2 regions of the Sporosarcina sp. P7 genome follow, and region 2 is predicted to be linked to the other one. Evidence: a T-box and tRNA genes for the amino acid it is inferred to sense, from the RefSeq annotation. Region 2 holds a T-box; the other holds one or more tRNA genes.
What was found. A T-box is a leader RNA that pairs with one kind of tRNA and senses whether it is charged. The one in region 2 lies ahead of alaS (alanine--tRNA ligase), so its partner is inferred to be a tRNA-Ala.

Region 1: it encodes a tRNA-Ala, which carries the amino acid that the T-box ahead of alaS (alanine--tRNA ligase) is inferred to sense. The anticodon was not compared.

What each region holds. Positions count from the first base shown of each region.
Region 1 covers NZ_PDZF01000016.1:39,643-47,085, reverse strand. Annotated here, with positions in the region: gene CSV60_RS13805 (amino acid ABC transporter ATP-binding protein) at 1-171, opposite strand, end outside; gene CSV60_RS13800 (amino acid ABC transporter permease) at 197-865, opposite strand; gene CSV60_RS13795 (transporter substrate-binding domain-containing protein) at 867-1,688, opposite strand; tRNA gene CSV60_RS13790 (tRNA-Ala) at 1,992-2,064, opposite strand; gene CSV60_RS13785 (DUF2804 domain-containing protein) at 2,138-3,154, shown strand; gene CSV60_RS13780 (YusW family protein) at 3,263-3,718, shown strand; gene CSV60_RS13775 (hypothetical protein) at 3,930-4,340, opposite strand; gene CSV60_RS13770 (ABC transporter ATP-binding protein) at 4,713-6,518, opposite strand; gene CSV60_RS13765 (ABC transporter ATP-binding protein) at 6,515-7,443, opposite strand, start outside.
Region 2 covers NZ_PDZF01000002.1:315,753-323,195, forward strand. Annotated here, with positions in the region: gene cymR (cysteine metabolism transcriptional regulator CymR) at 10-429, shown strand; gene CSV60_RS04185 (cysteine desulfurase family protein) at 442-1,590, shown strand; gene mnmA (tRNA 2-thiouridine(34) synthase MnmA) at 1,612-2,730, shown strand; gene CSV60_RS04195 (tetratricopeptide repeat protein) at 2,743-3,408, shown strand; gene recD2 (SF1B family DNA helicase RecD2) at 3,440-5,866, shown strand; T-box leader at 5,906-6,112, shown strand; gene alaS (alanine--tRNA ligase) at 6,155-7,443, shown strand, end outside.

The sequences.
Region 1 (7,443 bases), on a different contig from region 2:
TTCTCCGTCATCGATAGGTTCGAGCGCATTGATCGTACGAATTAATGTAGACTTCCCTGCTCCACTTGGGCCTATGATGGCCACAACGTGTGATTTAGGTACTTCAAGCGAGACATCTGTCAACACTTGGTTCATACCAAATGTTTTATTTACGTGTTTAATAGAAATCATATCTGGCACTCCTTCACGTCAAGCTTTATGAATTTTCTCTCGCTAATAACTTTTGTTCGATCGCACGAATGATCATGGATAACGTGAACGTCATGGCAAAGTAAACGAAACCGATGAATGTCCATACTTCTATGGAACGCATACTAGTGGCCACGAGATTCTTCGCGTTCAACGTCAATTCCGTCGCACCGATGACCGAGATCAAAGAGGAGTCTTTAATTAGCATGATGAATTGTGAAGCAAGTGGCGGTAGAACTCTTCGGAATGCTTGTGGCAAAACGATCAAACGCATCGCCTGCCAGTAGGTCATACCTGACGAACGAGCTGCCTCCATCTGACCTCTTGGCACACCTTGTATTCCTGAACGAACAATTTCTGCAATGAATGCTGCGGTAAAAACAGCCAACCCAATAATTGATGCCCAATAAGAACCGAGCTTTAAAAATTGACCGAGTACAAAGAAAATCCAAATCAATAGTACAAGCAACGGCACGCCGCGCATGACTTCTACATAGGCTGAGGAAAGAATACGGATGAATCTATTGCGGGAAATTCTACCCATTCCGATAATAATCCCCATCGGAATAGCCAGCAATAATGCGATCGCTGAAATTTCAAGAGTTTTCAGCGCCCCTTCAATAAAGATATCCATATTTTGCGATATTACACTGAAGTCATATTCATAGCCGCCCATATTATTCTCCCGAAACCTTATCTAGCCAGTCGCTTTCTTCAAACCAACGACTTCTTGATGCTAGTTCTTCCGGGCTGTCCACATAGCTGTGCAAGAATGAATTCAACCATTGAATCGTTTCAAAATCATTTTTCTTTACTGCAATTCCGAGATTCTCAGCAGACATCAAACCTTCTACTTGATGAACTTCTCCTTCATGTTCCAAACGCCAAACAGCAATGGCAGGTTCATCATACACAACGGCATCAGCCTGTCCTGAACCCATTGTCGTAGCTGCTAACGGGAAATCCTCGAAGTCTACTACTTCCGCATTTTTGAACTGAGACTTCGCAAGCAATGCGCCCGTAGTCCCGATACCTACCGCAATTTTATTCCCCTTGACGTCAAGCTCTTCCCATGATTTGATCCCTTTATTCGCAGCTGGCACCATGATCGCCTGACCTGTTTTATAGTAAGGATTGGACATGCTAATGGATAATGCACGATCCCCACGAATCGTCATACCTGCGATGACCATATCTACTTCACCTATTTGCAAAGCCGGTCCTAAGCCATCAAATACGAATTGTTTAAACTCTACTTCCGTATTTAACGCTTCACCCACTGCGTTTGCTAGATCGATATCATACCCGACATAACCGCCTTCAATGCTTTTCATTTCAAAAGGGAAATAACCTGGTGCAATTCCAACCACCAATTTTTTGTTGTCTTTAATATTCTTCAACGTGGACTTCTCTGTTGAGCCTGCCCCTCCATCGTTACTGCTACATCCCGCAACGACCAATAATAGGATTAGCAATAATGCTGTAAACATCTTCTTCATACATTTCCCCTTCTCTCTCTTTGCTAGTATAAATATTCTAAATTAATACAATTATAAGATACGGCCTACCAACTGTCTACAAGTATATGTATCCGTTTGCTTGTATACTCCATATATTGGACAAGATCTTATAACGATTACTTTCTATAGTATTCAATATACATTACAATGAATAATTATACAATAGTAAATAGTTTCATTACGCATGGCGAAGGAGAAGATAGGTTTACTAGTACTGTCTCGATAAAAAAAAAACGACAGTCCGTTAGAGATTTCTCTAATGAACTGCCTTCTTTATTTTAATGGAGCATAGGGGGCTCGAACCCCTGACCTTTGCACTGCCAGCGCAACGCTCTCCCAGCTGAGCTAATGCCCCTCATATCTGATACAATATAGAGTATATCAATTGTTCGTTTAAAAGACAATAGGCAAGAAAGGTGGTTAATGGTATGCAGCATGAAGAAAGAGAGTTATCTGAAATTGTTTCTCTGTGTGACTCCAAGGGGCTTCTGAATCCTGAATCAATAGGATACGCACGCAGCCCTTTAGTGAGGAGCAATTTAAGAGGACAGTTCATGAAGAAGAAGCGCTGGAACAATTGGTGCATCTATGGGGAGGATATTTTATTAACCGCCTCGATCGTACACCTGGATCATAAAGTGACTTGTCTAATTTACATACTCAACTATGAAACACAGCGATTCTACGAGAAACATGTAACCCTTCCTTTTGGAAGACGTATTAAAATGCCTGAAGAGGCACTCGATAGTATCAAGTTCGCGCATGACGATATGACGGTTCAATTCGTACATATGCAAGGTGAAACGCATTTGTCCATTGTCATTCCTGATTTTGACAATGAAGTGTTGCATGCAGATTTACATATTATTCATCCCGAGAAAGATGAATCATTAAATGTAGTCATTCCGAAAAGTCGAGACTCATTCCATTTCACTTCCAAACATTCGATTATGCCGACCGGCGGATATGTACGTTTTGGTGATCGACGCTTTGATTTCAATCCCTATTACAGTTTTGCCATTTGCGATTATGGGCGCGGCGTATGGAATGCCAGAACGAATTGGGACTGGGCGATGGCTTCCCAGCGGACAAGCGGCAAACGGATCGGCTTAAATTTCGGCGGTAGTTGGACGGATGGTACGGGGTTGACGGAAAATGCCGTCTTCGTAGAAGGTACGATGCATAAATTTCATGAAGATGTAGTATTCGAAAGTGATAAAGAAGACCCGAAAAGCGCATGGAAAATTCACACAAAGTTTTCGAATGATATCCAGTTGACGTTTAAACCATTTTTCCAATGCCCAACGCTTGATGATTATATTGTACGGAAGATGTCGATTAATCAATATGTCGGCTATTATCATGGAAAGGTTCGATTACCAAGCGGACAAGTTTTACCGATCCGACAAATGCTCGGTTCAATCATGGAGCGAAAGTATCATTAATTGGGCATCTTCCCATTCTCCTGTCGACAAATAGAACATTTTTTTGTTTAAGGTAGTCGTTTTAAGGTGATAATACAAGTAGTATACACTTTAGAAAGGGTGGCGCTTATGTCGTTCATGCGAATGTTATCTATTGCAGGAGTTTCATCTATTCTACTTCTCGGAGGTTGCGCGTCAAAAGACGAGGCACCAAACAATGACGATGCAGTCAGCATTGAAGACGAGAGTAACGGCAGTACCATTAACACGGGTGACGGTTATGGTTTCACGGATTTCGATTTAACGATCAAGAAAGACAATAAGAAAATCGAGACGGATTATGAAGATGTAAAACCTGACGATGCAGAGTACGTCAACGAGTTCCAGGACGTGAATCTGGAAGGCAATGAGGCCATTGACGATATGCATAAAATGTTTATGGAAATTTTGATTGATAGCGGGACTACTAAAGAAGAAGCAATCGATCGCATTTTACAGTGGTATGGACTCGATACGTATGATGAGTTCAAATTGGATGTACAGTTTGCAGATGATAAGACCCTTCATATTGATGAGAAGAAGTAATAACGCGGAACAGGCTAATCATCCGATTATGTCATCCATTCTGTTCACCGGTGCAAAATGAAGCACGTAAAAGGCCGCTAATTCGTTTATGAATTAGCGGCCTTTTACATGCTTATTATTTACTGCTTTAACGTAAATAATAAGCAAATTATACAAACTCCATTACTAATTGACAGTTGTGGTTGGAACCCGTTCATTTAAAAACAATTTATTACCTCTTTACACTATCTAACAAGATAAATCCAAATACCACACCAGCTACTATTTGAATTGTTGAATTTCCGGAATAAATTATTTCCGGTACAAATGGAAGAATACTCTCCCCCGCTGGTGTAAATAGTAGTACACACATAGATAATACACCAAGGGATGGCAACCCAACCCCCATGAATTTAGCCCAATCAAAGGTCCATTGTCTATTCTCTTTAATCTCAATTATAAGTTTTGGCAACCTGAGCAGTATTCCAATACCAACAGGAAATATTGATGAAAACAAAATAAATGATAGTACTTCAAAGTTTTTCATATATTCTTGTTTCAACAGGAACTGATATTTTGCACCTGAATAAATAATAATCCCTATAACCATTGTCCATCCGAAGTAATAAAAAAACCTTCTCATAAGAATGCCCCCTTTTACCAAAACCACTCTTCTTCTATTTAACTCATTTCTCGAACAACCACCGTTCTACTATTTATACGTCCATAACGTGTGAAAGAGTTCGTCTTTTCGAAGACCTTAAATTCAAGTAACTCTGTATAGACCTTCACATTCCATTCTCTCATTTACTCTACTACAGCTATACATAAAATCCCAAAGTTATTCTTATTACGTTTATATATAAAAAAGCACCGCTACATGCGATGCTCGTTTATGTTGTAATTATTCAATTTCATAGACAAACACGTAAGTACGTTTTGTCATCCACTCTCCACCATTAGAAAAAGACACTAGTTGATCGGGAATGGAGTCCGGTGATCAACAGCCCTTCACTTACCCATCATGATTCAACATTCCATGAAACACGCCTTTACGTTCCAGCAGTTCTTCGTGACTGCCCGATTCGAGTAGCTCGCCGTCCGCCAGTACGAATATTTTGTCTGCTTGCTTGATCGTGTTCAGACGATGCGCGATGACGAAGCTTGTTCGACCTTCCATAAGACGTTCCAACGCATCCTGTATTGCGAGCTCTGTCACTGTATCAATGCTGCTAGTCGCTTCGTCAAGCAATAGCAGGGTCGGATCGGCTACTAGCGCACGGGCGATGGATAGCAGTTGTTTTTGTCCTTGTGAAATCTCTTCTCCGCCTGCCGTCAGCACCGTATCATAGCCCATCGATAACTTGTTGATGAAGCTATGGGCGTTGGCTTTTTTAGCGGCTTCTTCGACTTCCCCGTCCGTTGCGTCAAGTCGTCCGTAGCGAATGTTTTCGCGCACGGTCGCTTCGAACAGGAATGGATCTTGCAAAACGAAAGCCATTTGGCTGCGCACAGTTTGACGCGGTAGTTCGTCAATCGGGATGCCATCGAGCAAAATTTGCCCGCTGTCTACTTCGTAAAAACGTGACAGCAATTGCATGATCGTCGTCTTCCCTGCTCCTGTTGCTCCAACGAAGGCCGCTGTTTCGCCTGATTGAACATGGAAACTAAGGTTCTTGATAATTGCTTCTTCTTCATAACCAAATGTTACATTGCGAAACTCGATATCGCCATGTAATGTTTCGATCTGCTTCGTTGCTTCGTCTTTTTCAACAGGTTCGTCCATAATGGCAAACACTCGCTCTGCACCCGCGATGGCGGAGAGTACAGTGTTAAATTGATTAGCCAAGTCATTTAGAGGACGCGTAAATTGCCGTGCGTACTCACTGAAGATGACAATGGTTCCAACCGTTACGCCACCATACCCTGTCACCGCCAGCAGTCCGCCTACCCCTGCAACAATCGCAAACGACAGATTATTCAGCGTGTTCATCACTTTTGGAATGAAACCTGAATACGTCTGCGCCCAGAAACCTGTTGTACGTAGACGTTCGCTTTTTTGTGCGAACTCTCCCATGACATTCTGTTCTTGCGAGAATGCTTTGACGACTCGTTGACCTGAAATCGTTTCTTCAATCATGCCGTTTAATTCACCGATTGCACGTTGTTGTTCTTTAAATAAAATACCCGTACGCCGAGTGATCCAGCGCATTGCAATGAACATTAAAGGAACGATGATCATCGTCAGCAACGTCAATAACGGACTGAGATACAGCATGATGGATACCGTACCAATAAGTGTCAGCACGCTTGAAAACACTTGGATCAATGAGGAATTCAATGTTTGGCTGACATTCTCGATATCATTCGTCACGCGGCTCATTAATTCGCCGTGCTGGCGTTTATCGAAGAAACGGATGGGCAGCTTCTGTAGATGGCCGAATAATTGCGTGCGCAGACGATAGACTGTCTGTTGCGCGATTCCGACCATCCAGTAGTTTTGGAAATACGTAGACAATGAGAAGCCGGCATACACGAGCAGTAAAAAACCAATCTGCATACTGAGCCCATCCACTTTTTTCGGAATGATGAAGTGGTCAATAATGTTTCCGATCATTAAGGGACCGATTAGCGCTAGGGCTGAACTGATTAAAACAAGTGTCAACACGGTGATCAGTAAACCCCGTTGCCGATCAACTAAACGCCAAATACGTGCGAGCACGGACTTCCAGTTACCCGCTTTCCGAACTTTTTTTCGTTGTACTTTTGATAAATCTACTTTCTGGATAATAGGTTCATAGCCAAATGGTTTTCGCATCATGCCACTCCCCCACTCTGTTGCGATTCCGCAATTTCTCGATAGAAGCTAGACGATTGAAGTAGCTCTTCATGCGTACCATAGCCTACGATCTTGCCTTCTGATAATAATAAAATTGCATCGGCAATTTTAGCAGTTTGAATTTTTTGCGTGACAATCAGCATCGTCATATCTTCTTCCCGCAATTCGTCCCATAATGACGACTCCGTTTTAACGTCGAGCGCACTGGTGCTATCATCCAAAATCAGTAAGGATGGTTTACGAATCAATGCGCGCGCAATCGACAAGCGCTGTTTCTGACCACCAGATAAATTCACACCGCGCTGCCCGACACGTGTTTCATAGCCATCTCTAAAGTCTATGACAGACGAATGAATTTGTGCTTTTTTAGCGGCCTCTTCGATTTCGTCGGCAGTGGCATTCGGTTTACCCCATGACAGATTATCAACGATCGAACCTGTGAAGAGCATCGATTGTTGCGGCACATAACCGATTAAATTCCGTAACGTATCGAGTGGCCAGTCTGCGATGTTTTTTCCATCTATCCACACCGTACCTTTCGTCGCTGTGAACATACGCGGGAGTAGTTGCATCATCGTGGATTTACCGGAACCGGTCGCGCCCATGACAACGAGTTTCTCACCCGCAGCAACTTCAAACGATACATCTTTGAGTACGTCTTCAGTCGTTCCTGGATAACGGAAAGAAACGTGTTCAAAACGAACAGAAACTGCTCCTTGGTGGCGATTGTCAGCTATCTCTAGCTTTTCGACATCAGCATCCGCAACTAGCAGTTCTTCCATTCGATCGGAAGACGCTTTTGCGCGAGAGAAGATGACAATTAAAAAAGAAAACATCGAGAAGGCACTTGTCATGCGCATCGTGTAATTGACGATCGCCACGATATCCCCGACAGGCATATCTGAAT
Region 2 (7,443 bases):
CGATGCCCAATGAAAATATCCACTAAAGGCCGATACGGACTTACAGTAATAGTAGAATTAGGACGAAAATATGGAGAAGGTCCTGTGCCTTTGCGTAAAATCGCAGAAGAGCAAAATCTCTCCGAAGCATATTTGGAACAACTCATCCCACCTTTGCGCAACAGCGGAATGGTGAAAAGTGTCCGCGGGGCATACGGTGGCTATAAACTCGCCAAAGATCCTTCTGAAATTATGGCAGGTGACATAATCCGTTTGCTTGAAGGACCGATCCAATTAGTCGAAGGACTTGATGACGATGATATTCCGCAACGCGAACTATGGAAACGAATCGGAGATGCCATCCGAGGGGTATTAGATCATACGACGATTAAGGATTTAATTGAATTTGAAGATACGTCCACTATCGATGAATACATGTTCTATATTTAAAGGAGTTTAGCTATGAAACCAGCTATATATTTAGATTATGCTGCAACGACACCGATGCATCCAGTCGTATTGGAGCGATTCACGACTGCGTTGCAAGATACGTATGGTAATCCTTCAAGTACGCATCAATTGGGTCGTCACGCGAAGAAAGTGCTGGAAGATGCTCGCAAAACGTTAGCATCCTCGATCAATGCGTCACCCAATGAAATCATTCTTACTTCTGGAGGAACAGAAGCGGATAACTTAGCGATTTTTGGGTACGTACAGTCGGTGAAAACAGAAGGCAAACATATTATCACAACGGAAATCGAACATCATGCGGTGTTAAACCCGTGTAAACAACTGGAGTCACAAGGCTATAACGTGACTTATCTTTCACCTGACCGCAATGGGGTCATTACAGCAGAGCAAGTTCAGCATGCGTTAACAGATGAAACTATTTTGGTGTCTATTATGTACGGAAACAATGAAGTGGGAACGATCCAGCCGATTGCGGAGATCGGCCAGCTACTCTCGACACATCAGACCGTCTTCCACACAGATGCGGTGCAAGCTTACGGTACGTGCCAACTCGATGTTGAAGAGTTGCAAGTCGATTTATTGTCAGTTTCAGCACATAAATTGAATGGACCCAAAGGCATCGGCTTTCTTTATCAGCGAAATGGCAAGGTGCTGTCGAGCCAAGTACTCGGAGGTTCACAAGAGAAGAAACGCCGCGCAGGTACAGAAAACGTACCAGCTGCAGTTGCATTTGCAGAGGCGGTATCCATTGCCGAGCAATCAAAACTACTAAAACAAAAAAACTATTCTACGTATAAACAAAAAATGGCGGAAGTCTTTGAGAAACAGCAAATCGATTTCCGACCGACCATTCCCCACGCAGTAGCATCTTTACCGCATATTTATCATGTATCGTTTCCAGGCACCGATGTGGAGACATTTTTGATGAGCTTGGATTTAGAAGGCATAGCTGTATCAAGCGGTTCCGCTTGTACTGCAGGGTCATTTGAACCGTCACATGTCGTAACAGCTATGTTTGGTACAGAATCAGATAAAGCTAGGAACTCAATCCGCATTAGTTTCGGCTATGACTTGGATGAGGCCATTATAGAAGAAGCAGCAAATCGAATCGCAAGTGTAGTCAAACGACTAGTGAAATGAATTAAGTAAAGGATGAACAATATGACAACGAAAAAAGCACCTGCCGATACACGTGTAGTCATTGGAATGTCAGGCGGAGTGGACTCTTCGGTTGCGGCATTACTCTTAAAACAACAAGGTTATGAAGTGATTGGAATCTTCATGAAAAACTGGGATGACACGGACGAATCGGGACATTGTACCGCGACAGAAGATTTCGAAGATGTACGCAGTGTCTGTGATCAGATCGGCATTCCGTATTACTCTGTTAATTTTGAAAAACAATATTGGGATAAAGTATTCACGTATTTTCTTGATGAATATAAAAAAGGCCGCACACCAAATCCTGATGTAATGTGTAATAAAGAAATTAAATTCAAAGCATTCCTCGAACACGCAAAAAGTCTAGGTGCCGATTATTTGGCGACTGGACATTATGCACAAGTCGTAGAACGCGAAAGCGGTGTAGCGATGCTCCGTGGTGTAGACAATAATAAAGATCAAACCTACTTCTTAAATCAATTAACACAAGAACAACTTCAGCAAGTACTATTTCCTCTAGGTCATATGGAGAAAAGTGAAGTCCGTGAAATCGCGGAACAAGCAGGTCTCGCAACTGCGAAGAAAAAAGATTCAACGGGTATCTGTTTCATCGGCGAGCGCAATTTTAAGGAATTCCTTGGGGAGTACTTACCTGCACGTCCAGGCGAGATGCAGACAATGGCCGGAGTGAAGATGGGCACGCATGACGGACTCATGTATCACACAATTGGACAGCGTCACGGTCTAGGCATTGGTGGAGCTGGAGAACCTTGGTTTGCGGTTGGTAAAGACTTGGAACGCAATGTGTTGCTAGTTGAACAAGGCTTCTATCACGACACATTATTCTCAACTAGTTTACAAGCAACCGATATGAATATTTGTACACCGAAAGAATTACCGGAGACATTCACGTGTACAGCTAAATTCCGTTATCGTCAGCCGGATACGAAAGTTACTGTGCAGTTAGTTGGTGATGAAGCGATCGTCACTTTCGATGAACCAGTTCGCGCAGTCACGCCAGGACAAGCTGTCGTGTTGTATGACGGTGATGAGTGCCTAGGTGGCGGGACAATCAATGAAGTATATAAAGATGGCAAGAAACTGACGTACGTCGGATAAGGAGGCAACAGCATGTCGATACATCAAGATGCGATTAAAGAAATGCAAGAAGGCAATTATGAGAAAGCGATTGAGCTTTTCATGAAAGCAGTAGAAGAAAATCCGGAAGAGCCTACAGGCTATATCAATATTGGAAACATTTTTGCATCGCTTGGAGACGCCGAGCAGGCGGAACCATTTTTCCAAAAAGCGTTGACGCTTGATGAAAATGCAGGAACCGCTTTTTATGGACTGGCGAATCTGTATTACAATCAAGAGCGCTTTGAAGAAGCAGCAAAATTATATGAAAAAGCCATCAATACAGGATTGGATTCTGCGGATGCCTATTTTATGCTCGGTAAAAGTATAGAACAAACAGGTAATGACCGCTTAGCATTGCCTTATTTGCAACGTGCCGTTGAATTAAATCCTGACGATCAGGAAGTGGCATTGTCGTATGGGATTTTACTAGCTAAGCTCGAATTATTTAAAGAAGCTAAGCCCGTATTCGAATCCATTTTGGCAGTGGCTCCTGATCATGCGGATAGCCATTATAATTTGGGCGTTTTATATGCCGTTTCAACAGAAGACAAAACAAGTGCACTATCACACTTAGAGCAAGCCTTCACTGCGGAACCTGACCATACCCAGGCGCGTTATTTATTCGATATGATCAAGCTTGGGGAACAGGGCGAGTAATACAGTAGGTGAAAAGGAGGGAGACCTAGCGATGAGTGAAAATGGACAATATTTAATCGGTAGGCCGGTCGTGACAATTTTCCATAATACGACGAATCTATTTTCCATCGTCAAGTTGAAAGTCACATCCACCAATACCGACTACCGCGACAGTGAAATAGTGATCAAAGGGTCATTCCCTCCTTTAGTTGCGGAAGAAGAGTACAAATTTACGGGTCGACTTGTTACCCATCCGGTACATGGACAGCAGTTCGATGTGCAGACGTTTTCGAAAGAGTTACCTGCAACAGAGGCGGGTTTGATCCATTACCTTTCCGGTGATTTATTTCCTGGAATTGGGAAGAAAACAGCTAGTGATATTGTCAAGACACTTGGCAATAACGTCATTCAGAAAGTTCTTGAAGACCGCAGTGTCCTTGATCAAATCCCGCGTTTAAGTGACGAGCGGAAAGATACGCTCGTTTCCGTGTTGCAGGAGAATCTAGGTCTTGAACGGACGATGGTGCAACTGAATGAATGGGGCTTCGGTCCACAAGTGGCCATGCGGATCTATCAAGCGTATCAAGATGATGCCATCACGATTCTGACAGAAAATCCGTACCGTTTAATTCAGGAAATCGAAGGAATCGGTTTTCAACGTGCTGACGATCTAGCGAAGCAACTGGGGCTCGTCGGGGATCATCCTGCGCGTATTAAGGCAGCAGTTTATTACAGCGTACATAGTGAAGTACAGTCAGCGGGACATGTCTACGTAGAGTCTGAGGTGATCTTGCCACAAGCGAAGCAGTTGCTTGAATCGAGTCAGGCGCATATTATCTCCTACGAATCGATTACCCAAGCAGTGATTGAACTCGTTGAAGAAGGCGCATTGTCTGCTGAAATGCAACGTCTCTACTTACCATCTCTTTATTTTTCAGAAATCGGTATTGCTGCTAAAGTAAATAAAATTCTTGAAAATGAAGTCGCTGAACAATTTCCTGCTTCAGAAATTAGAAAAGCTATAGGTGAAATTGAAGAACGCTTGGAAGTGCAATATGCCGAAACGCAAGTCGAAGCGATCGAGCGCGCCCTTCATTCTTCACTGCTCGTGTTAACGGGGGGACCAGGGACAGGGAAGACAACGGTAATTAGAGGATTGGTTGAGGCGTATGCAGAACTGCATGGCATCTCACTCGACCTCGACGAGTATGCACGAAAAAAAGAACCGTTCCCGATCATTTTGGCAGCACCTACTGGACGCGCTGCGAAACGCATGTCCGAATCGACGGGATTACCTGCTATGACGATCCATCGTCTACTCGGATTTACGGGTCAAGACGCTGAAGAGGAGACAGAACGCGAAGTGGATGGCAATCTTATCATCATTGATGAAACATCCATGGTAGATACTTGGCTCATGCATCAGCTGTTAAAAGCTGTCCGCAACGATGCACAGTTATTATTCGTTGGAGACCAGGATCAACTGCCTTCCGTTGGACCTGGACAAGTGTTGCGTGATTTCATGCAGTCAGGAAAAATTCCAGTTGTTGAACTGACGGATATTTTTCGACAAAGTGAAGGCTCGACCATTATTGAAATGGCGCATATGATCAAGCAAAAGGAATGGACGATGGACGTCACAAAGAAGACATCGGACCGTTCATTTATCAAAGCTTCGAGTGATCAAATTTTGCCTGCAGTCAAACAAATTGTCCAAAATGCAACATCAAAAGGACATTCTATTAAAGACATTCAAGTATTGGCACCGATGTATAAAGGTCCAGCAGGCATAGATGGTTTGAATAAAATGATTCAAGAAGTCACGAATCCGCCTGCAGAAGGAAGAAAAGAAATGGTTTTCGGTGAAACGACCTATCGCGTCGGAGATAAAGTACTGCAACTTGTCAACCAACCGGAAAGTAATGTCTTTAACGGAGATATGGGCGAAGTCGTTGCGATCATGTTAGCGAAAGAAACTACTGACAAGAAAGCGATCATGGTGGTCTCCTATGACGGCAATGAAGTGCAGTACGAGCGAAGTGATTTGAATCAGCTGACACTTGCGTATTGTTGTTCTATCCATAAATCTCAAGGAAGTGAATTTCCGATTGTTGTCATGCCTATCGTGAGAAGTCAGCGGAAAATGTTGCGACGTAATTTACTTTACACAGGGATTACGCGCGCAAAGAACTTCTTAATACTGTGCGGTGAAGCGGAAGAATTTAAAGCGGGTATTGCACGTACTGACGAAACGGAACGGCAGACGACGCTAAAAGAACGTATTTCGGGTGAAACACAAGAAAATCAGACAACACCACGCGAGGAAACCATTGTTCTCGATGCAACACCTGCAAAAGTGACAGTTGAACCTCAAGATTCATCGCAAGCGAAGCTAACAATGGACAATTTTACTGGCATCGACCCGCTCATTGGCATGAACAATGTGTCGCCATTTGACTTTCTTGAAGTGACTGATTGACAAAGCGAGAGAACTTTCCTATAATTCGTTTAGAAATAATCAAAAACGTTGAAGGAACAAGTACCTGTTTATTCTGTGTCATAGAAAAGAGCTTCTTGGCTGAAAAAGCTCTCTCAGATCTACAGCGAACGCTATTCCGAAGTTGCAGGCTAATCCCTGCCGTCTTGCCGCGTTAAGGCAACTCGAGATACCGCGTCATGCGGTAATTAGGGTGGTACCGCGATCAATGAAACCTTCGCCCCTTTATACAAGGGGTGGAGTTTTTTTAATTTTAGGAGGAGCAAAACGATGAGAAAACTTACGGCATCTGAAATTCGCCAAATGTTTTTAGACTATTTTAAAGAGCATGGGCATACTGTAGAACCATCAGCTGCATTAGTGCCAGTTGATGATGCATCACTATTATGGATCAACAGTGGAGTCGCTACATTGAAGAAATATTTTGATGGACGAGTGATTCCTGAAAACCCGCGGATTGCGAATGCACAAAAATCGATCCGCACAAACGATATTGAAAATGTCGGCTATACAGCGCGTCATCATACGTTCTTTGAAATGCTTGGCAACTTTTCTATTGGTGATTATTTCAAAGAAGAAGCAATTGTTCGTGCGTGGGACTTTCTGACAAATGAACAATGGATCGGCTTTGACCCAGAACGCCTGTCCATTACTATTCATCCGGAAGATGAAGAAGCGTACACCATTTGGAAAGATCAGATTGGTATTCCAGTAGAGCGAATCATTCGACTTGAAGGAAACTTCTGGGATATCGGCGAAGGCCCAAGTGGTCCAAACTCCGAAATCTTCTACGATCGCGGACCAAGTTACGGTGACGACTTCTCCGATCCTGAATTGTATCCAGGTGGAGAAAACGAACGTTATTTGGAAATTTGGAACTTAGTATTCTCTGAGTTCAATCATAATCCTGATAACACATACACACCGCTTCCAAAGAAAAACATCGATACAGGAATGGGTCTTGAGCGCATGGCATCCGTGATCCAGGACGTGCCTACAAACTTCGATACGGACTTGTTCTTACCGATCATTGAAGCTGTAGAAAATGTATCAGGCAGAAAATACGGCCAAACTACGCAAGCAGACACAGCATTTAAGGTAATTTCAGATCATATCCGCACTGTAGCATTCGCTATTGGGGACGGAGCACTTCCTTCCAATGAAGGCCGTGGCTATGTTCTGCGTCGTCTATTAAGAAGAGCCGTTCGTTTCGCGAAACAATTAGGTATTGATAAGCCATTTATGTACATGCTGGTACCTATTGTTGGGGATATCATGAAAGACTTCTATCCTGAAGTCCACGATAAACAAGCGTTCATTATGAAAGTCGTGAAAAACGAAGAAGACCGTTTCCACGAAACATTGAATGACGGTATGGCAATCCTATCGACGATCATTGAAAAGGCCAAAGCTTCAGGCTTGCCAATCGTCTCAGGCAGTGATGCGTTCAAGCTCTATGACACATATGGTTTCCCGTTTGAATTAACGGAGGAATTTGCCCTCGAGGAAGATGTAGCAGTTGACCGTATCGGATTTGATGAAGAAATGGCTGCACAACG